Regions from separate parts of the Streptomyces sp. NPDC101490 genome, predicted to be linked through region 1. Evidence: riboswitches for the same ligand, from Rfam matches in the RefSeq annotation. Region 1 holds a riboswitch; each other region holds the start of a gene.
What was found. Region 1 has a riboswitch for cyclic di-AMP ahead of ACIRQY_RS18410 (transglycosylase SLT domain-containing protein). Riboswitches for the same ligand answer to the same signal wherever they lie in the genome.
Positions count from the first base shown of each region.

Region 1 (6,782 bases):
CAGGCACAGCCCCCGCAACCGCGCCGTCGCGGCGGCGCTGAACCGGGCCGGGCTCGGCACGCTCCTGTTCGACCTGCTCACCGAGGCAGAGGCGGCCGACCGGGCGCTGGTCTTCGACGCGCCGCTGCTCGCCGGGCGGCTGTCCGGGGCCACGGAGTGGCTGTCCCGGGACCCGGCGGGCGCCGGACTGCCGCTCGGGTACTTCGGGGCGAGCACGGGGGCCGCCGCCGCGCTGTGGGCGGCGGGCGATCCCGCCTCCCGGGTGGCCGCCGTCGTCTCGCGGGGCGGGCGGCCGGACCTCGCCGCGAGACGACTGGGGCTGGTGCGCGCCCCGACGCTGCTGGTCGTGGGAGGCCGTGACGCACGGGTCGTCGAGCTGAACCGGCGGGCCCGGTCGCTGTTGCGCTGCGAGAGCGAGCTCGCCCTGGTGCCGGGCGCCGGTCACCTCTTCGAGGAGCCGGGCGCCCTGGAGGAGGTGGCGGGGCTCGCCACCTCCTGGTTCACCGGGCACCTACGGGATCAGTAGGCCCCGTTGACGTTGTCGATGGAGCCGTAGCGGTCGGCCGCGTAGTTGCAGGCGGCGGTGATGTTGGCGACCGGGTCGTACTGGTCCACGGGCGTGCCCGGCACGTGGTAGGCGAGGAAGGTCGGTTCGATGACCTGGAGCAGCCCCTTGGAGGGTGTGCCCGCCACCGCGTTGGAGTCCCAGAGGTTGATGGCCCGGGGGTTGCCGGAGGACTCGCGCATCACGTTGCGGAGGATGCCGTCGTACGAGCCGGGGATGCCGTGCCGGGCCATCACGTCCAGGGACTCCCGGATCCAGCCGTCGAGGTTGTCGGTGTACTGGGCGGCGGCGATCGGGACGGCCTTCAGGGCGACGGTGGCGGCGGAGGAGACCGCCCCGGTGGCGGAGGCGCCGGTGCCGGTGGCCACGGCGGGGACGGCCCGGCTCTCGGAACGGTTCGCCCGTTCGGTCGAGTCGGACGCCTTCCGCGCCTCGGCGGGGGTGGCCTTCGCGGACAGCCGATGAATCGTCAGTTCAAGGCCGGGGTGAATGAGTGACGGATTGTCACCCACGACGTTCTTGTTGGTCCGGTAAAGACCTTCCCAGCCTCCCTGAATTCCCTTCTTCTGGGCGATGAGGGAAAGGGAGTCGCCGCTGACGACCGTGTAGGTGCGGGCGTCGGCGGGAGCGGCCGGGACCTTCGCGGGGGCGGCGGGGGTGGCCGCCGGGGCGGTGACGGCGGTGCGGGCGACGGATTCCTGGACGCCGGAAACAGGCGCGGCGCCCGCCATGGCGGGGGCGATCAGGGGCAGGGCCAGGGCGGCTCCACCCGTGCTGATCAGCGCCCAGCCACGGGAGACGGAGCGGCGGGGTCGGCGGTGCTTGCTCTGAGCGGGCATGACGGATTCCTCTCCGGCGCCTGCGGGGTGAGCTGTCGGGTTCGGACGGGAGATGTCCGGCCGCGCGCACGCGGCTGCACCCCGAGCCGCCCCGGATTCCCGGGTCGGCGTATTCGTGGGTCCCCCGCTCCTGCCGTCGGGTGAAAAGGAGAAGTGTTTCGAACGGTGGCAGGATTCGGCGATCCGCTCGAATGCAGGTGACCGTAGGGCAGTCATGCGGCATGGAACAAGAGGATCAGTGGCGAGAAATGCGGAAAGGATCACGGAATTCGGATGATTCAAGATCGAACGCGATCCGGGCGGGCGGGGAATTCCTTGCCCGGTACGGGCCCGGAGCCCCTGGCCTCCCGGTTCACCGCGAGGGTAGTGAGTCGCGTCACGCGGAACCTGATGTCCGCATATGACCCTTAGTTCCGTTAATGGGGAAGTGTGGCGTAAAGGCCCATCGCCACGATGGGCATTGAGTGTCAAATGCGGCAAAACGGGCATTCCGCGTGAAAGATGAGAGTGATCCCGACCGAGGAGCCCCCGGATGCCACCCACCGTCCCCCCGCTCAGCCCCGACGCCCTCGACCGCGAGGCCGCCGCCCTCCACGACAGTGCCGTCTGGCAGCGGATCGTCGAGGAGTGGACCGCCGCCCCGCCCGCCGCGACTCCGGCCCTGCCCGCGGCCCTAGCCCCGGCCCTGCCCGCGGCCCCGGCCGCGCCTCCGCTGCCGCCCGTGCCGGGCCCCTCGCCCGCCCGCGTACCCGGCCTCGCGCCCCCGCCCGGCGAGGGCGTGGGGCCCGAGGCGTGGCGGCGGCTGCTCACCGTCCCGGTGGACCGGCTCGTCACCGACGCCCTCGGCGCCCTGCCCCCACCCCCGCCCGTCGAGCGCCGCCTCCCCGGCCGGATCGGAGCCGTCCTGCCCGACCGGCTGCACGCCTGGCGCCGGATCGGCAGCCCGGAGCTCCGCCCCTCGGTCCACCTCGGCTACGCCCGCCTCGTCCTGACGGAATGGGGCTGGCAGAACACCCCGTACCGGCTGCGTGACGCCCGGGGCGCCCGGTGCGTGTGCGGCGCCCTGCTCGCCGCCCACCGCCTGGGATACGGCGGCGGGGCGACCATGAACGAGGCGGCCGCCTGGATCATGACCGAGCTGCGCTCACGCGGATGGCACGAGCTGATCGGGCCGTGGAACCGGGCTCCCGGCCGCACGGCGGACGATGCGGTGGCCCTGCTCGACGCCACGATCCGCCGCGCCGCGCTCGCCGGACGCTGAGCCGCCCCGGATCAGCAGCTGACGCTCGGTTCCCCGGTCTCGATGTGGCCGGTGCGCCGGCGCGACCAGGTCCCGTCGAGGGTCGGCGAGGACGGTGGAGCCGTACCGGCCGTTCTGGTGCGCGACGCCGTCGAAGTGTCCCTCACGGGTCGAGTCCGCCGGGACGGTGTACGTCCACGGGTCGTCCGGACGGTGGACGTTCGAGCGGATCGTGAACGTCACGGGACCCGCCGAGGTGCTGCTCGGCCGGAACCGCGGGGCCGTCCTCCCGGTGCCCGGCCCGGTCGCGTACCGGGCCGGGCGCCTCGACGGCCCGGCCCGCTCAGACGGTACGGACCTCCACGCCCGCCTCGGTGAGCCGCGCCACCGCCTCCGGAGCGATGCCGGTGTCCGTGACGAGGAGGTCGACGCGGTCCAGACCGCAGATGCGGGCGAACGCCCGGCGGCCCATCTTGGAGGAGTCGGTCACCACCACGACCCGGCTGGCGCGCTCGGCGAAGAGCCGGCTGATGCTCGCCTCGTCCTCCTGATGGGCCATCACGCCCAACTGGGGGTCGACCCCGTCGACCCCCAGGACCACCACGTCGAGCACGACCTCGTTGAGCACACCGACCGTCAGCGGTCCCACCAGCTCGTACGTCTGGGGCCTGGCCACCCCGCCGGTCGCGACGATCTTGATCTGGGGGCGCACCGCCAGCTCGCCCGCGATGTTCAGCGCGTTGGTGACCACCGTCAGCGCGGGACCGGGCGACGCCGTCGCTCCCGGGAGCTCCGCGCGACCGCTCGCGAACCGCAGCGCGAGCGCCCGTGCCACCTCCGTCGTGGTCGTGCCCCCGTTGAGCCCCACGACCTCGCCCGGCGCGACCAGATCGGCCGCCGCCTCGGCGATCCGGCGCTTCTCCGGGGCGTGCCGCGTGGATTTGTACCGCAGGGGCAGCTCGTACGACACGCCGTGTGCGACCGCGCCGCCCCGGGTCCGTACGAGCAGCTGCTGCTCCGCGAGCTCGTCGAGGTCCCGGCGGATCGTGGCGGCGGAGACGTCCAGCGTCGTCGCCGCCTCCTCCACCTCCAGTTTCCCCGAGGAGGCCAGGAGTTCGAGGAGCGTGTTCCACCGCTCGTGCTTGGACATGGGTCCCTCCCTCGGGATCGTGCGCGCGTCCGATTCTATCCGCCGACCCGCCGTGGATCTGGAAACAGAATGCATGTTTCTGCTTGAATGGCCCCGACTTCGAACAACTTTCATCACCACAGTGCCCCCTTCTTGCAAGGAGACCGGTCATGAGTACCACCCGTACCGCCGTGGAGATCGCTTCCCAGCCGACGACCTGGCGGCAGGCCGCCCGGACCCTCCCGCAGCACACCGCCGCCCTGCCCCGGCGCGGCGAGCGGGTCGCGGTGATCGGCTGCGGCACCTCCTGGTTCATGGCCCTGGCCTACGCCGAACTGCGCGAGTCCGGCGGCCACGGCGAGACCGACGCCTTCGCCGCCTCGGAGTTCCCCTACGGACGCCACTACGACCGGGTCGTCGCCATCACCCGCTCCGGCACCACCAGCGAGGTCCTGGCCGTCCTGTCCCGGCTGCGCGGCACGGTCCCCACCGGCGCGATCACCGCCGATCCCACGACCCCCGTGATGGACCTCGCCGACGAGGTCGCCGTCCTCGACTTCGCCGACGAGGAGTCCGTGGTCCAGACCCGCTTCGCCACCACGGTCATCGCCCTGTTCCGCGCCCACCTGGAGGCCGAGGACGCGCTGCCCGAGGGCGTGGCCACCGTCGAGGACGCCGCACGGGACGCCGAACAGGCCCTGGGGTCCCCGCTCGACGAGAGCGTGCGCACCGCCGAGCAGTTCACCTTCCTCGGCACCGGCTGGACCTACGGACTCGCCCTGGAGGCAGGCCTCAAGATGCGCGAGGCGGCCGGCGCGTGGACCGAGGCCTACCCCGCGATGGAGTACCGCCACGGCCCCATCAGCATCACCGGACCCGGCCGTGTCACCTGGGGCTTCGGCGTCCTGCCCGCCGGACTCGCCGACGAGGTCCGCAAGGTCGGCGGGACCCTCTCCGAGAGCGACCTGGACCCGCTCGCCGACCTGGTCCGGGCCCAGCGGCTCGCCGTCGCCGTCGCCGAGGCCCAGGGCCTCGACCCCGACACCCCCCGGAACCTGACCCGCTCGGTCGTCCTCACCGACCCCGCCGCCTGACCGCCGCCCGCACCCGCCACCCCGGAGAAGCAGCATGCCGTTGACGCCGACCGATGAGATCGTCCGCCGTGCCCGCGCGGCGGGCACCGGCGTGGGGGCGTTCAACGTCCTCCAGCTCGAACACGCCCAGGCCATCGTCGCCGGAGCGGAGACCGCCGACCGGCCGGTCGTCCTCCAGATCAGCGAGAACACCGTCCGCTACCACGGCGCCCTGGAGCCGGTCGCGCTCGCCTCCCTCGCCGTCGCCCGCGCCGCCAAGACCCCCGTCGCCGTCCACCTCGACCACGCCGAGAACCCCGACCTCGTCCGGGAGGCCGTGGCCCTGGGACTCGGCTCGGTCATGTTCGACGCCTCGAAGCTCCCCTACGCGGAGAACGTCGCCGCGACCCGCGAGGTCGTGGAGCACTGCCACCGCCACGGCGTCTGGGTCGAGGCCGAACTCGGCGAGGTCGGCGGCAAGGGCGGCGCCCACACCCCCGGCGTCCGCACCGACCCCGCCGAGGCCCGCGCGTTCGTCGAGGCCACCGGAGCCGACGCCCTCGCGGTCGCCGTCGGCAGCTCCCACCAGATGCTGACCCGGGACGCGGTGCTCGACTTCGACCTGATCGCCCGGCTGCGCGCGGCCGTCGACACCCCGCTCGTCCTGCACGGCTCCTCCGGCGTCCCGGACGCGGACCTCACCACCGCCGTCGCCGCGGGCATGACCAAGGTGAACGTCTCCACCCACCTCAACAAGGCCTTCACCCGGGCCGTCCGCGACCATCTGACGGAGCACCCGGCCACGGTCGACCCCCGCCACTACCTCACCCCCGCCCGGGCGGCCGTCGCCCACGAGGTCGCCCACCTCCTGACGGTCCTCGCGCCCCACTGACCCGGCCCGCAGGACCGGGAGCCCGGCGCGGTGGCGCACCCCCTCCGCACCACCGCGCCGACCGGCCCCACGGAAAGCGGCCCCCCCTCGGGGGGCCGCGCTTCCGGAGCCGGACCACGGGGCCCGCGGCGGAACACCCGCGCGGGCCCCGCCGCCGACCGGGGTCAGCCCTCCCCGTCGATCCGCTCCGCCACGAACACCGGGATCTCCCGCTCGGTCCGCACCGCGTAGTCCGCGTAGTCGGGGAAGGCCGCCACCGCGCGCTCCCACCACGCCTCGCGCTCGGTACCGGTGACGATCCGGGTCCGCATGTCCCACACCCGGGGGCCGTCCCGCACCTCCACGAGCGGCGAGGCGACGAGGTTGTGGTACCAGAAGGGGTGCTCCGGCGCGCCGCCCTTCGAGGCCACCAGCGCGTACGCCCCGTCGTGCTCGACCCGCATCAGCGGCGTCTTGCGGAGCTTCCCGCTGCGCGCGCCGACGCTGGTGACCAGCACGACCGGCATGTCCCGCATGGTCGTGCCCTCGGTGCCGCCGGACGACTCGTACAACTCGACCTGGTCGCGCACCCACTGGCTCGGGCTGGGCTCGTACTCGCCTTCGAGGGGCATGGAAGTCCTTTCGGGTCGTTCCGGGGCCCCGGTGGTCCCCGGGATGTCGTCAGTACCATCTCGTAGAGTGACGCATGACGGCGGTGCGGTGGCACGACACGAGGGGGAACGGCCCGGACGGGGGAGTCGTTCCTCGCGGCCCGGCCCCCTCCCGGGCCCCGACCCGCCCGGCCCGCCCCCGTCCCCAGGAGTCGCATCCGTGCCCAGCATCGAGTACGCCGACGTCAGGACCGCCGCCGAGCGCGTCCACGGCCACGTCCGCCCCGTCACCGTCGTCCCCGCCGACTCCGGCGCGCGGCCGTACGAGCTCCACTACGCCCTGGAGCTCATGCAGCACACCGGCTCCTTCAAGGCCAGGGGCGCGCAGAACTTCCTCCTCGCCCACCGCGAGGCGGGCACCCTGCCCGCCGCCGGTGTCACCATCGCCTCGGGG
Region 1 covers NZ_JBIWNI010000008.1:179,408-186,189, reverse strand. The annotation lists gene ACIRQY_RS18415 (phosphoribosyltransferase family protein) at 1-526, shown strand, start outside; gene ACIRQY_RS18410 (transglycosylase SLT domain-containing protein) at 520-1,404, opposite strand; cyclic di-AMP (ydaO/yuaA leader) riboswitch at 1,409-1,595, opposite strand; gene ACIRQY_RS18405 (hypothetical protein) at 1,937-2,665, shown strand; gene ACIRQY_RS18400 (hypothetical protein) at 2,549-2,887, opposite strand; gene ACIRQY_RS18395 (DeoR/GlpR family DNA-binding transcription regulator) at 2,988-3,794, opposite strand; gene ACIRQY_RS18390 (sugar isomerase) at 3,944-4,867, shown strand; gene ACIRQY_RS18385 (ketose-bisphosphate aldolase) at 4,902-5,738, shown strand; gene ACIRQY_RS18380 (nitroreductase family deazaflavin-dependent oxidoreductase) at 5,903-6,349, opposite strand; gene ACIRQY_RS18375 (serine/threonine dehydratase) at 6,549-6,782, shown strand, end outside.

Region 2 (6,782 bases), on a different contig from region 1:
GCCCGGGGGACCTGTTCCGCCACGATCTGGTCGAGGAGACGCCCGCGTACGGCCAGGTTGGCATAGCGGAAGGCGTCGTGCTCCGGCAGCTGGTCGGCGAGCAGTACCGCGAAGCGGTCCGCCCATCCGACGTACGTCCCGTCGGGTCCGGGGTCTCCGACACCCTCGGTGAAGCTGTCACCGATCGCCGCGTACGACCCGAATGCGTTCTTGTCTGTTGATCTCGAATCGTCTGCCACGGAGCGACATCCTTCCCTTTCGGATGTGACCTACGCGACCGTAAGGAGGGGTTGACGCCGGGTGACATATGACACCGATAAAGAAATTGCCAAGCCGGAATACGCCGGAGGCCCGGCACACGGGGGTGCCGGGCCTTCGGTGGGGCGGGTGCGTCAGACGGAGACGCCGTGCTGGCGGAGGTAGGCCAGCGGGTCGATGTCGGAGCCGTAGCCCGACGAGGTGCGGATCTCGAAGTGGAGGTGGGGTCCGGTCGAATTGCCGGTGGAGCCGGAGAGGCCGATCTGCTGCCCGCCGGAGACCGCCTGGCCCGCCGAGACGGCGAGCGAGGAGAGGTGGGCGTACTGCGAGTAGTTGCCGTCGGCGTGCTGGATGACGACCTCGTTGCCGTAGGCGCCGCTCCAGCCCGCCGAGACGACCGTGCCCGCGCCGACGGCGCGGACGGTGGTGCCGGAGGAGGCGATGAAGTCGACACCGGTGTGGTAGCCGGAGGACCACATGGAGCCGGAGGCGCGGTACGGGGTGGAGAAGCCGCCGCTGACGGGCTTGACCCAGCCGGAGGAGGAGGCCGAGGAGCCGGAGGACTGCGTCGTGGCCGAGCCGGAGTCCGGGGTGGTGGCCTGGGCCGCCGGGCGCTCGGAGCTCCGGCTGGTCTGCGTGGAGTCGCCGGAGCCCTGCGCGGGGGCCTTGTGCTCGGCCTTCGGGGCGGCCTTGGCGGGGCTCGCCGGGACGGCGGCGGGAGCGGTGCTCCTCGCCCCGAGGGTGAGCTTCATGCCGGGCAGGATGAACGAGGGGTTCTCGCCGACGACCTGGCGGTTGTCCGCGTAGAGCCGCTGCCAGCCACCGGTCAGGCGGTGCTCGGCGGCGATCTTCGAGAGGTGGTCGCCGCGGACGACGGCGTATGTCTTCGGCGTGGCCGGGGCGGTGACCGGAGCCGCCGCAGGGGCCTTGGCCTGGGCGGCGACGGTGACGGTCCGCGCGGGGGCGGTCGGGGCCGCCTGCTCGGCGGCGTGGGCCCCGGTGGCGCCGAGGAGCGGGAGGGCGACGACGGCGCCTCCCGTACCGGCGGCGGCGATGCCCCGGGTGAGGGGGTTGTTCCTGGGACGGCGGTGCTTACCCTTCGCGGGCATGGCGAATTCCTCTCCGGCGCCTGCGAGGTGAGCTGTCGGGTTCGGACGGGAGATGTCCGGCCGCGCTCTCGCGCGACTTCACCCCGAGCCGTCCTGCGTCGCGGGACCGGCGTACTTCATGGGTCCCCCGCTCCTGCCATGCATGGGATGAGTGGGAATTCCGGACGGTGGCAGGATTCGGCGGTCCGACCGGATTGACGGTGACGCTAGACGAGCGTTTCGGTGCGAACAAGCCGATGCTTTATCAGTTCCGCGCCCACTCGCCGCCGGGCCCGGAATTCCGGTCACCCTCCGTGGATGGCACTGCTTCGACTCCCTTTTTCCGTAGGGCGATTGCGTCGCGCGCCCGGGCACGATCCGTCACTTCTATGACGCTGCTCACGCTCCGATTCCCATCTCATCTGCAATCAGGGCGTGTTATCCGGAACGTGTGAATACGGACAGATCGCCCATTCCTATCCAGGGGGTGCGCCCCGTTCGTCCTGCCTGGATGATTGACCCTTGGAATCGGCCCCGTGCCGTACCCGAACGCCACTTTCTCCAGGAGCATCCGTGACGCAGCAGCTGCCGCAGGTCCCGCCCGTCGAAGCGAACGAGCCCGAGCTGGCCGAGGTCCGCAATTTCCGGGACGTGGGCGGCCTGCCGACGACGGACGGGCGCGCGGTGCGCTCCGGCCGCCTGTTCCGCAGCGGCCACCTCGCCCACGCGACCGAGGAGGACGCCGCCTTCCTCGCCTCGCTGGACCTGCACACCGTCTTCGACTTCCGCAACCAGGCCGACGTGCGCGTCGAGGGGGCGGACGTCGACCTTCCGGGCGTGCGCAACGTGAACATACCCCTGAACGACCCGGCCGACGGCAAGGAGTTCTGGCGGCTGGTGCGGGACGGGGACATCGCCCAGCTGCGGGAGATCCTCGGCGGGGACAAGGCCGCCGACCGGATGGCCGATTCCTATCGGAAGATGGTGGTCGAGCGGACCGCCGACCACAGCCGCATCCTGCACGCGCTCGCGGAGGACAGCGTCCCCGCGCTGATGCACTGCGCGGCGGGCAAGGACCGCGCCGGGCTCTCGATCGCGATCACCCTGCTCGCCCTCGGGGTCGAGCGTTCGGCGATAGAGGCCGACTACGTGAAGTCGAACGACCCGCACCGCCGGTACAAGGTGAGCCGCAGCTCCACCGCCTCGGACGCCATGTCGCCCGAGGTGATGGAGCTGCTGAGCCCGCTGTTCGACGCGCGGGTGGAGTATCTGCGAGGTGCCTTCGAGACGATCGAGGAGACCTGGGGCTCGGTGGACACCTACCTCGCCGAGGGCCTCAAGCTGACCCCGGAGACCCTCGGCCGACTGCGGGAGCGCCTGCTCACCGAGGTCTGAGCCGGACCCTCCGGGCCGCGCCGACTCCGTGGAGCGCGGCCCTGGCGAACCCGTACGGGCCCACCGCCTCTCGCCGACCGCGCCCTAGGGCCCGTCTGACAATTCCCGCCTGCCTCACGACGCCATGCACGCACTCTCGGCGCACCGTCCCCAGACCCACGTACGTCCAGTACGAGGGCCTGGGGCCAGCACGCCGAGAGCACGCACCTGACGCCGCGCGGCCGCCCTGCGGGCGACGACGGGAATTGTCAGACGGGCCCTAGTTCTGCCCGCCCATCATGAAGAGCAGGTACAGGAAGCCGGCGAAGAGGTGGCCCGCCACCAGGTAGGCGAAGAGGCGGAGCACCAGGCCCTTGGGGAACTTGCCCTCACCGCGCTCCTCGCCGGTGACCGCTGCGTGCTTCTCGGACATGTCGAACCTTTCGGAGGAAGGATCAGGCGGGGTCAGCGACGGTGCGGAGTTCCGTCGCCGAGGCACAGCTCGGCGACGGGGCTCTGCATCAGGGTGTGGACGAAGAGCAGCTCGGCCCCGCTGGAGGTCGCGGCGCCGATGCGGTGCGGGGTGAGCGAGTCGAAGTGCGCGCTGTCCCCGGGGTCGAGGATGTGGACGGCTTCGCCGAGCGCCAGGCGCACCCGGCCCTCCAGGACGTGGATCCACTCCTCACCGGAGTGGACCCGCACGATGTCCGCACGGGTGGCGTACGGCACGTGGACCCGCAGGCACTGGAGGGCGCGCCCGGCGCTGCCGGCCTGCCGGTAGATCCAGCCGTCCGCCTCGACGGGCTCGGAGCGTCCGGCGCGGACCACGGGGTCCCGTTCGGGGGGCGTCTCCCCCAGCAGCTCGGAGACCGTCGTACCGTAGATGCGGGAGAGGGCGAGCAGCATGGGCAGCGAGGGCTGCCGGTTGCCCGTCTCCAGCCGCGAGAGGTGGGCGGGCGAGAGACCGGCGCGCTGGGCGGCGGTCTCCAGGGTCAGTCCCCGGCGGCGGCGCAGGCCCCGCAGCTGCGGGGCGACGTCCGGCAGGACGTCGGGAAGGGCGGGGGCCGGGGTGTTGTCCCCGGGGACATGGTCCATGGGTCCATTCCGCCAGGATCGTGCCTCTGAGGCAAGTTTCTTGCCCCAGAGGCAAAAGCCCGGGGAGCGGGTACGGGCCCGGCCACGGAGAGATACGACCCCGGGGCCGGGGCCCGGCGACGCGCGGGTCAGCGCTGGGCGACCGCCTGTTTGACCAGTGTCCTGCCGAAGTCCCACATCAGCCCGCCACCGCTGTGGGCGTCGTCCATGACCGCGGTGAAGGCGGTGACGAACCGGTCCACGTCCGCCTCGTCGATGACCAGCGGCGGAATCAGTTTGATCACCTCCAGGCGGTCCCCCGAGACCTGGGTCAGGATGTGGTGGCGCTGGAGCAGCGGGACGACGACCATCTGGGCGAAGAGACCCTTGCGGGCCGCCTGGAGCATCGTCCAGCGCCCGCGCAGTCCCAGTGAGGACGGACGGCCGAACTCGATCCCGATCATCAGACCGCGCCCGCGGATCTCGCGCAGCAGCTCGTACCGGGGCACCAGCTCCTTGAGCCGTCCGGAGAGCAGGTCGCCCATCCGGCGCGCGTGGGCGACCGTGCCCTCGTTCTCCATGACCGAGAGGACGGCGAGCCCGGCGGTCATGGCCTGCGCGTTCGAGCCGAAGCTCGCCGAGTGGACCAGGACCCGGTCCATCGACGAGTAGACCTTCTTGAAGATCCAGTCCTTGCCGAGGGTGGCGCCGACCGGCACGTAGCCGCCGGAGAGCGCCTTGGCGACACAGACCAGGTCCGGCTCGACGCCCTCCTCGTGCTGATAGGCGTAGAAGTCGCCGGTCCGGCCCAGACCGGTCTGCACCTCGTCGGCGACGAGCAGGGCCCCGTGCCGGTGCAGCAGCTCCTGGGCCGCCCGCAGGAAGCCGGGCGGGGACTCCTGGACGCCCTTGCCCTGGACGGGCTCGACGACGAAGGCGGCCACGTCGCCCCCGCGCAGCTCCCGCTCCAGCGCGTCGAGGTCGCCCAGCTCGATCGCCGTGTCGGGCAGCAGCGGGGCGAAGCCGTCCCGGAAGCCCTTCTCACCGTTGACGGAGAGGGAGCCGACGGTGAGCCCGTGGAAGGCGTGGGAGCAGTGCAGGACCCTGGGGCGCCCGGTGGCGTACCGGGCGAACTTCAGGGCGGTCTCGACCGCCTCGGTGCCGCTGTTGCCGAAGAAGACCCGGTCGAGATGGGGGCTGTGCGCCAGCAGGCGCTCGGCGAGCAGCCCCGGCAGCGGCTGGCAGTCGAACCGGGTGAGGTCGGCGAGCTGGGCGTCGAGGACGTCGTGGAGGGCCTTGCGGACGACCGGGTGGTGCCGTCCGAGGCCCATCACTCCGAAACCCGCGAGCATGTCGAGGTGGTCGACGCCGTCGGCGTCCCAGAAGTGGGCGCCCTCGGCCCTCTCGTAGACCTTGTCGAAGCCGATGGTGCGGAGCATGCGCGGCAGCTGGTGGTTGAGGTGGCGGGCGTGCAGCTCGTAGCCCTCGCCGCCGCGCTCGGCGAGCAGCGCCCGCAGGTCGAACTCGCCCTTCACGCGTCGCTCACCCGTTGTTCCCCGAGACGGTCTCCCGGACCGCGCGCAGGGACTCCTTGAGGGAGCCCATGGTGGCGAGGACGGCGGTGGGCTCGTATCCGCAGTGGGCCATGCAGTTGGCGCAGCGCGGGTCCTTGCCTCGGCCGTACTTGTCCCAGTCGGTGTCCTCGACGAGTTCGCGGTACGTGGGGACGTAGCCGTCGCTCATCAGATAGCAGGGGCGCTGCCAGCCGAAGAGCGAGTAGTTGGGAATGGCCCAGGCGGTGCACGGGAAGTCCGCCTTTCCTTCCAGGAAGTCCAGGAAGAGCGGCGAGTGGTTGAGCCGCCAGCGGCGCCTGTTCCCTCCGGCGAAGGCCTTCCTGAAGAGTTCCCGGGTCTGCTCGACGCCGAGGAAGTGCTCCTGGTCGGGTGCCTTCTCGTAGGCGTAGGCGGGCGAGATCATCATTTCGTCGACCTGGAGGTCGTCGTTGAGGAAATTGAGGACCTCGATGATCGTCTGCGGGGTGTCGGTGTTGAAGAAGGTGGAATTGGTGGTGACCCGGAAGCCGCGCCGCTTGGCCTCCTTGATGGCCGCCACCGCCTCGTCGAACACGCCCTCCTTGGCGACGGACTCGTCGTGCCGCTCGCGCAGGCCGTCGATGTGCACGGCGAAGGCGAAGTACGGCGAGGGGGTGAAGTTCTCCAGCTTCTTGCGCATCAGCATCGCGTTGGTGCAGAGGAAGACGTACTTCTTCTTGGCCACCAACTGGCGGACGATCTCGTCGATCTGAGGATGCATCAGGGGTTCGCCGCCCGCGATGGAGACCATCGGGGCGCCGGATTCGAGGACCGCGCCGACCGCCTGGGCGACCGGCATCCGCTGCTTGAGGACGCCCGCCGGATGCTGGATCTTGCCGCAGCCCTCGCATTTGAGGTTGCAGGCGAACAGCGGCTCCAGCTCGACGATGAGCGGGAACTTGTCCCGCTTGCGGAGCTTCTGTTCGAAGAGGTAGGTCCCGACCCGGACGGACTGACGGAGCGGCATGGCCATAACTCGTTCACCTCCTGGGGAGCAGCAAAGAACGGTGCCATTCGAGAAACGCGGGAAGGACTGCGCGAAGGACACGGAAGGCCGATATTCCCCCGCGTACCGTGCCGATCCGGACCAGCTCATGTTCAGGAGCGTCCACGACCACCCGGACGGCCGCAACCGGGCGCACGTCCGGACCGCCCCAGGGGCCCCCGGCGGCGCGGGCGGCTCCCAGGGTCGCGGCGGACTCCATGTCGACGGCGACGGCCCCGGTGGCCCGCAGCGCGGCCCGCTCGGGCCCGCGCACCACATGGTCGGAGCCGATCAGCGGCCCGGTGTGGACGGCCCGCCCCGGCACCGCCCTGACCAGGGCCTTCACCAGGAGCTCCACGCCGGTGCAGAGCGTCGTGCCGTCCGCTCCCCGGGTCTCCCCGGCGACGACCA
Region 2 covers NZ_JBIWNI010000001.1:289,887-296,668, reverse strand. The annotation lists gene ACIRQY_RS01310 (SGNH/GDSL hydrolase family protein) at 1-239, opposite strand, end outside; gene ACIRQY_RS01305 (peptidoglycan DD-metalloendopeptidase family protein) at 393-1,367, opposite strand; cyclic di-AMP (ydaO/yuaA leader) riboswitch at 1,372-1,527, opposite strand; gene ACIRQY_RS01300 (tyrosine-protein phosphatase) at 1,920-2,741, shown strand; gene ACIRQY_RS01295 (DUF6126 family protein) at 3,001-3,153, opposite strand; gene ACIRQY_RS01290 (XRE family transcriptional regulator) at 3,186-3,815, opposite strand; gene ACIRQY_RS01285 (aspartate aminotransferase family protein) at 3,944-5,329, opposite strand; gene hpnH (adenosyl-hopene transferase HpnH) at 5,337-6,359, opposite strand; gene ACIRQY_RS01275 (1-hydroxy-2-methyl-2-butenyl 4-diphosphate reductase) at 6,367-6,782, opposite strand, start outside.
Region 2: it holds a riboswitch for cyclic di-AMP, as region 1 does, so the genes downstream of both, ACIRQY_RS01305 (peptidoglycan DD-metalloendopeptidase family protein) here and ACIRQY_RS18410 (transglycosylase SLT domain-containing protein) in region 1, are expected to answer to the same signal.

Region 3 (6,782 bases), on a different contig from region 1:
TCGGCGATCTCGCCCTGCTGGGACACGTAGCTCCGCATGGGGTAGGCGAGCGCCACCACGAGGGAGCAGACGACGAGGGCGAGGAAGGCCGCGCGGCCGGTGAGCCGGGAGCGGCGGGCCTGGCGGCGGGTCTGGGAGCGGTAGACACGGGCGGCGGTCTGCTCGCCGAGCAGCCTGATCCGGGTCGCGGTGGAGAACCGGTCCCGGTTCTTCGCGGCCATGTCGTGTCGCCTCCCCTGTTCACGCGTACGTCCCCGCACACGGTACGGGACCGGGTGCGGGGACGGACGGAACTACCGGGTGCGACTCCGTCAGCCCTTGAAGCGCGGGAAGGCGCTGCGGCCGGCGTAGACGGCGGCGTCGTCGAGGATCTCCTCGATGCGCAGCAGCTGGTTGTACTTGGCGACGCGCTCGGAGCGGGCCGGGGCGCCGGTCTTGATCTGGCCGCAGTTGGTGGCGACGGCGAGGTCGGCGATGGTGACGTCCTCGGTCTCGCCGGAGCGGTGCGACATCATGCACTTGAAGCCGCTGCGCTGGGCGAGCTCGACGGCGTCGAGGGTCTCGGTCAGCGAGCCGATCTGGTTGACCTTGACGAGCAGGGCGTTCGCGGAGCCCTCCTCGATGCCACGGGCCAGGCGCTCCGGGTTGGTGACGAAGAGGTCGTCGCCGACGATCTGGACCTTGGTGCCCAGCTTGTCGGTGAGGACCTTCCAGCCGGCCCAGTCGTCCTCGAAGAGCGGGTCCTCGATGGAGACCAGCGGGTAGGCCGCGACCAGCTCCTCGTAGTACTCGGTCAGCTCGGCGGCGGAGAGGGACTTGCCCTCGAACTCGTACTTGCCGTCGTTGTAGAACTCGGAGGCGGCGACGTCGAGGGCGAGCGCGATGTCCTTGCCGGGGGCGTAACCGGCTTCCTTGATCGCTTCGAGGATCAGGTCCAGCGCGGCACGGTTGGAGTCGAGGTTCGGCGCGAAGCCGCCCTCGTCGCCGAGGCCGGTGGAGAGGCCCTTGCGCTTCAGGACGCCCTTGAGCGTGTGGTAGACCTCGGTGCCCCAGCGGAGGGCCTCGGAGAAGGACTCCGCGCCGATCGGGGCGATCATGAACTCCTGGATGTCGACGTTGGAGTCGGCGTGCGACCCACCGTTGAGGATGTTCATCATCGGAACGGGCAGCAGGTGCGCGTTCGGGCCGCCGAGGTAGCGGAAGAGCGGGAGGTCGCTGGCCTCGGAGGCGGCGTGCGCGACGGCGAGGGAGACGCCGAGGATGGCGTTGGCGCCGAGCGACGACTTGTCCGGGGTGGCGTCCAGGTCGAACATGGCCTGGTCGATCAGACGCTGCTCGGTGGCGTCGTAGCCGACGAGCTCCGGGCCGATCTGCTCGATCACGGCGAGGACGGCCTTCTCGACGCCCTTGCCCTGGTAGCGGTTGGGGTCACCGTCGCGAAGCTCAAGGGCCTCGAACGCACCGGTGGAGGCTCCGGACGGAACGGCAGCACGGCCGGTGCTGCCGTCGTCGAGGCCGACCTCGACCTCGACGGTGGGGTTGCCTCGGGAGTCCAGGATTTCCCGGGCTACGACGACGTCGATGGACGGCACGAGCATCTCCTTATGGGATGTGACGCTGGATGTGACGCAAGGTCGGCGCAGGGTCGGCTTGGCCTTGCGTCAAGAGCCTAACCGGCTCGGAGGCTCCGGCCAGCCGGGCGCCCGCCCCCTGGGACGAAAAAGGGCCCAAGGGCATGCATTCAGGGGCGAAAGACCCCGGATCTACTGGACAGTAACCATGAAGTCTCCCGAAAACGCCGGGTCCACCGTCCTCGGGGCGCGAGGACGGCGGGTCCGCCCGCGGCGGGGAATCCGGGCGGAGGAGGGGAATCCGTACGTGGCGGGGACCCGGCCCGTGGCGGGGTGTCCGCACACGGCGGGGGCGCGCCGGGAGAGGGGAGGGGGAGTCCCGTTCGTGGCGGGGAATCCGCCCGCACCCGGAGTTCCGTCCCTGACGCGCGTCGGCGCCCGCGCCTCCGCCCGTGACCGCGCCCGTGACCCGTAAGAGCAAAGAGAAAGAGGAGCGGGAGGCCCCGGACGGCGGAAACCCCGGCCCGGCGCGCACGGGGGGAGGCGCGCCGGGCCGGGGTGGTCACCGCGGGAGGGTCGTCGGTGCCGTACGGGCCACCGGACCCGTACGGACCGCCGGGCTCACTTGAGGTGGAGCTGCTGGCCCGGGTAGATCAGGTCGGCCTGGTCGACGACGTCCTTGTTCAGCTCGAAGAGCTTGGCCCAGCCGCCCTTGACGCCGTGCGCCTGGGCGATGCCGCTGAGGGAGTCGCCGGCCACGACCTTGTACTCGCCGTCGCCCTTCTCGACCTTCTTGCCGGTCGGGGTGGTGACGGTCGCCTTCGGCGCGGCCTGCTGCGTGACCTTCTTCGGGGTCTGGCGCTGCTCGCTGCGGGTCGTCGGCTGCTCGGCCGACCGCTGCTGCTTCGGCTGCTGCTTCGGCTGCTGGGTGACGGTCTTGGGGGTGCTCTCGGCGGCGCCGCCGTCGTAGGAGGCACGGGAGAGGCCCACGCCGCAGCTCGGCCACGCGCCCTTGCCCTGGCCCGCGAGGACCTTCTCGGCGATGGCGATCTGCTGGGACTTCGACGCCTGGTTGGCGGTCGAGGCGTAGGCGGTGCCGCCGTACGCGGCCCAGGTGGAGGCCGAGAACTGGAGGCCGCCGTAGTAGCCGTTGCCCGTGTTGATGGACCAGTTGCCGCCGGACTCGCACTGGGCGACGCGGTCCCACTCGGAGGCCGTGGCGGCCGAGGCGGTGCCCGCGGTCATCAGCGGGGCGGCGACGGCGACACCGGTGACGCCGACGAGCGTGACGACCTGGGTGGCCTTGGAGGGACGGCGGTGTTTGCCCTTACCGGAAAACAGCATGGAGATTCTCCTCACCGACGCCTGCGAGGTGAGCTGTCGGGTTCGGGCCAATGAGTTGCCCGGCCGCGTGTCCCAGCACGCGACTTCACCCCAAGCCGGTCGTCGGCCGTCTGTCTCGACGGCCGGGGCCGGCACTTACCTTGGGTCCCCCGCTCCTGCCTTCGGCGCTTGCGCGACGACTGTTCCCGACGACCGACGGCAGGATTCGGCGTTTCGGTCGACGGGGCCCGCGGTGGCGAGCGGTGATGACCGTAGACACAGACCCACCGGAAGTTCAAAGAGGCGAATGACGGACATTCCGGCCCTCCTTGCCTTCCGGCGGGGGGGGTTTGCGCAGGTGAGAGGTGACGGGAGCAAAGTTTGCAGACGTGACACGCCAGTTGGGGCGAAGAGACCCATGTCTCACTTGCCCAGAACCGGACATATGACCCCGAATCACTCCGCCTGCGCGGTCGGACCCTCCGTCAGGTCAAGGCTCTGACCAGGAAGGATGAGGTCCGGGTCGGTACCGACCGTCTTCCGGTTGGCGTCATAGAGCGCGGTCCAGCCTCCGGGCAGCTCGTTCTGCTGTGCGATGTCGGACAGGCTGTCGCCCGCCTTCACCGTGTACGCGCCCGAAGTGCCCTGACTGTCCGTTCCGTCCGAGCCCTTGGAGGCGTCGGTCACGGACTTCGCGGCGGTCTCCCCGGAGAGACCGTCACCCGGTGCCGCATGGCGGCCGGTTTCAGAAGTTTCGCCCGAATTGCCGGTTTCCTCCGCGGCTGCGTCGCCCCGGTGCTTGCCCGAGCCCGTGGACGGAGCACCGGTCGTCGGCTCGCCGGACGTGCCCGGTGTGACCGATCCGTCGGGCGCGGTGGTGCCGGGGTCGGGGGCCACCGGGGAGACGGGCGCCGTCGGGTCGACCGGAGCCCCCGTCACCGGCGCGCCCGTCGAAGGCGCCGCGGGGCCCGTGGGCGCCGCCGTGGCCGTGCGCGCCTCGGCGGTCCTTCCCGCCGCGCTCCGGGACTTCTCCGCCGCGCTGGAGGACGACGGGCCCGTCGTACGGTTCGACTCGGCGACGGGGCCGCCGGAGGGCTTCGGGAGGTCCGCGGGGCCCGGGTCCACCTTCGGCCGGGCCCCGTCGTTGACGAGTCCCGCGATCGGCGCGCAGGTGGCCCACGCGGTGGAGCCCTTGGCGAGGGCCTTCTCGGCCACCGCGATCTGCTGGGCACGGCTGGCCAGGTCGGGGCTGGGCGCGTAGGCGAGACCGCCGTGCCGCTCCCAGCTGTCCTGGGTGAACTGGAGGCCGCCGTACAGGTCGTTGCCGAGGTTGGCGCTCCACTGGCCGCCGGACTCGCACTCGGCGACCCGGTCCCAGGTGGCGGCGTCGGCGGCGGACGCCGAGCCGGTGGCGAGCAGGGGAAGCGCCATGGCGGACCCGGTCACCCCCGCGGCGACGACGATGGCGGGGGCCTGACGGGGGCGGCGGTGTCGTCCGTTCCCGGAACGCATAGGAGCGCCTTTCGCGTGACAACTGGGGTGGTCGAACTGAGTTGTCGGGGAACGTAGCCGTATTCGAACGCTCATCACAAGTCGATGCACCCGCGATCACGCGAAGATCACATTTCTGATACCCCATCAGATCCGTGGAGGGGTGCGGCCGGAGAGAACTCCACCGGAAGGGTGCGCAGCCCCCGCATGATGAGCCCGCCGCGCCACCGCAGTTCGGCCGGATCGGCGGCGAGCCGCAGGTCCGGGAGACGGGTCAGCAGGGTCGCCAGGGCCGTCTGCCCTTCGAGCCGGGCGAGCGGCGCGCCCAGGCAGTAGTGGATGCCGTGCCCGTATCCGAGGTGCTGGTTGTCGCGCCGGGCGAGGTCGAGGACGTCCGGCCCGTCGAACCGCTCGGGGTCCCGGTCGGCGGCGGCGAGGACCACCAGCACCGGGTCGCCCGCCGGGATCTCCTGCCCGCCGATCGTCAGCGGCCGGGTCGCGTACCGCCAGGTGGCCATCTCCACCGGCCCGTCGTACCGCAGCAGCTCCTCGATCCCGGTCTCCAGGAGTCCGGTCTCCCCGGCGGCGATCGAGTCCTGGAGCCGGGCGCGCTGCTCCGGATGCCGGAGAAGTGCGTAAAGTCCGTTACCTACCAGATTGACAGTGGTCTCGAAGCCGGCGAAGAGCAGGATGAAGGCCATCGCGGCGGCCTCGTTCTCGGTGAGGTGCTCACCGTGGTCGGAGGCCCGGATGAGACCCGAGATGAGGTCGTCCCCGGGCTCCTCGCGCTTGCGGTGGATCAGCTCCGCGAGATAGCCGCGCATCTTCTTCACCGACCGCGCGACCCCGCCGCGCGGCCCGCCGCCGTGCCGGATCATCATCCCGGCCCAGTCCCGGAAGTCGTCCTGGTCCTCCTCGGGCACCCCGAGCAGGTCGCAGATGGCGTAGATGGGCAGCGGGAAGGCGAACTCGTGGATGAGGTCCGCGCTCCCCCGTTCCACGAAGGAGTCGATGAGCCGGTCGGTCAGCTCCTGCACGCGCGGGGCGAACTCGGCGACCCGGCGCGGGGTGAACGCCTTCGAGACGAGCCTGCGCAGCCGGGTGTGGTCCGGCGGGTCGATGTTGAGCAGATGGGTCATCAGCTCGGCCTTGCGCTCGCCCGGGATGCCCGTCTTCCCCTTCGCGTGCGGGGACTCGGCGTGGTGCGCCGGGTTCTTGGAGAGCCGCTGGTCCGCGAGGGCCTGCCGGGCGTCGGCGTAGCGGGTCACCAGCCAGGCCTCGACCCCGCTCGGGAGGGTCGTGCGGTGCACCGGCGCGTGCGTCCTGAGCCAGGCGTACGCGGGGTAGGGGTCGCTGGCGAACTCCCAGGTGAAGAGCTCGGGCGCGGGCCCGGAGACCGGGCAGGTCGGGGCGCCGGGGACTTCTCCGGGGGCGGGGCGGGAGGCGGGGGCTGGGCCGGGGGTGGTGCTCACCCCCCGACCGTACAGGCAGGTTCCGCCGGATCCGGGTGTGGAGATTCCGTGAGGACGGGCCGGACGGGTGCCCTACATTCCTGACAGTGGACCCTCAGATGCTCAGGAGCACGTTCGCGGTCGTCGAGAGACGGGCCGAGCACGCCGTCACCTACTTCTACGCGCATCTCTTCCGGCAGGAGCCGTCCCTGCGCGAGCTGTTCCCCGGGGACATGCGGCCCCAGCGCGACCGGCTCTTCGCCGCGCTCACGCATCTGGTGGAGCGTCTGGAGGACCCGGACCTCCCCGCGTACCTGGGGCGCCTGGGCCGCGACCACCGCAGGTTCCTCGCCACCCCCGCCCTCTACGCCTCGGTCGGCACCAGCCTGCTCGCCGCGTTCGCCCATGTGGCGGGAGCCGCCTGGACCACGGAGGCCGAGAAGGCCTGGACGGAGGCGTACGCGCACCTGGCCGAACTGATGCTGGCGGGCGCCGACGAGGCCGTGGCGGCGGGCGAGCCGGCCTGGTGGGACGCGGACGTCGTCCGGCACGAGCGGCACGGCCCCGACCTGGCCGTCCTCACCCTGCGGCCCCGGCAGCCCCTGCCCTTCCTGCCCGGTCAGTACGTCAGCGTCGCCTCGCCCCGCGTCCCCCGCGTCTGGCGCACCTACTCCCTCGCCGACGCGCCCCGCCCGGACGGCACCGTGGAACTGCATGTGAGCCGGGTCCCCGGCGGGGTGATGAGCACGGCGCTCGTGCACGGCACGGCGCCCGGCGGGGTGCTGCGGCTGGGGACTCCCGACGGCGACCTCGTCGCCCGGACGGAACCGGGCGGACAGCGCGCCTACATCTGCGCGGGCACCGGCTGGGCGCCGGTGAAGGCCCTCCTGTCCGAGGCGGTCGAGCGTGAACCGGCCCTGAAGGGGCGGCTGTTCGTCGTGGCGCG
Region 3 covers NZ_JBIWNI010000019.1:58,061-64,842, reverse strand. The annotation lists gene ACIRQY_RS27340 (septum formation initiator family protein) at 1-221, opposite strand, end outside; gene eno (phosphopyruvate hydratase) at 312-1,598, opposite strand; gene ACIRQY_RS27330 (transglycosylase family protein) at 2,193-2,915, opposite strand; cyclic di-AMP (ydaO/yuaA leader) riboswitch at 2,919-3,092, opposite strand; gene ACIRQY_RS27325 (transglycosylase family protein) at 3,351-4,406, opposite strand; gene ACIRQY_RS27320 (cytochrome P450) at 4,514-5,857, opposite strand; gene ACIRQY_RS27315 (globin domain-containing protein) at 5,956-6,782, shown strand, end outside.
Region 3: it holds a riboswitch for cyclic di-AMP, as region 1 does, so the genes downstream of both, ACIRQY_RS27330 (transglycosylase family protein) here and ACIRQY_RS18410 (transglycosylase SLT domain-containing protein) in region 1, are expected to answer to the same signal.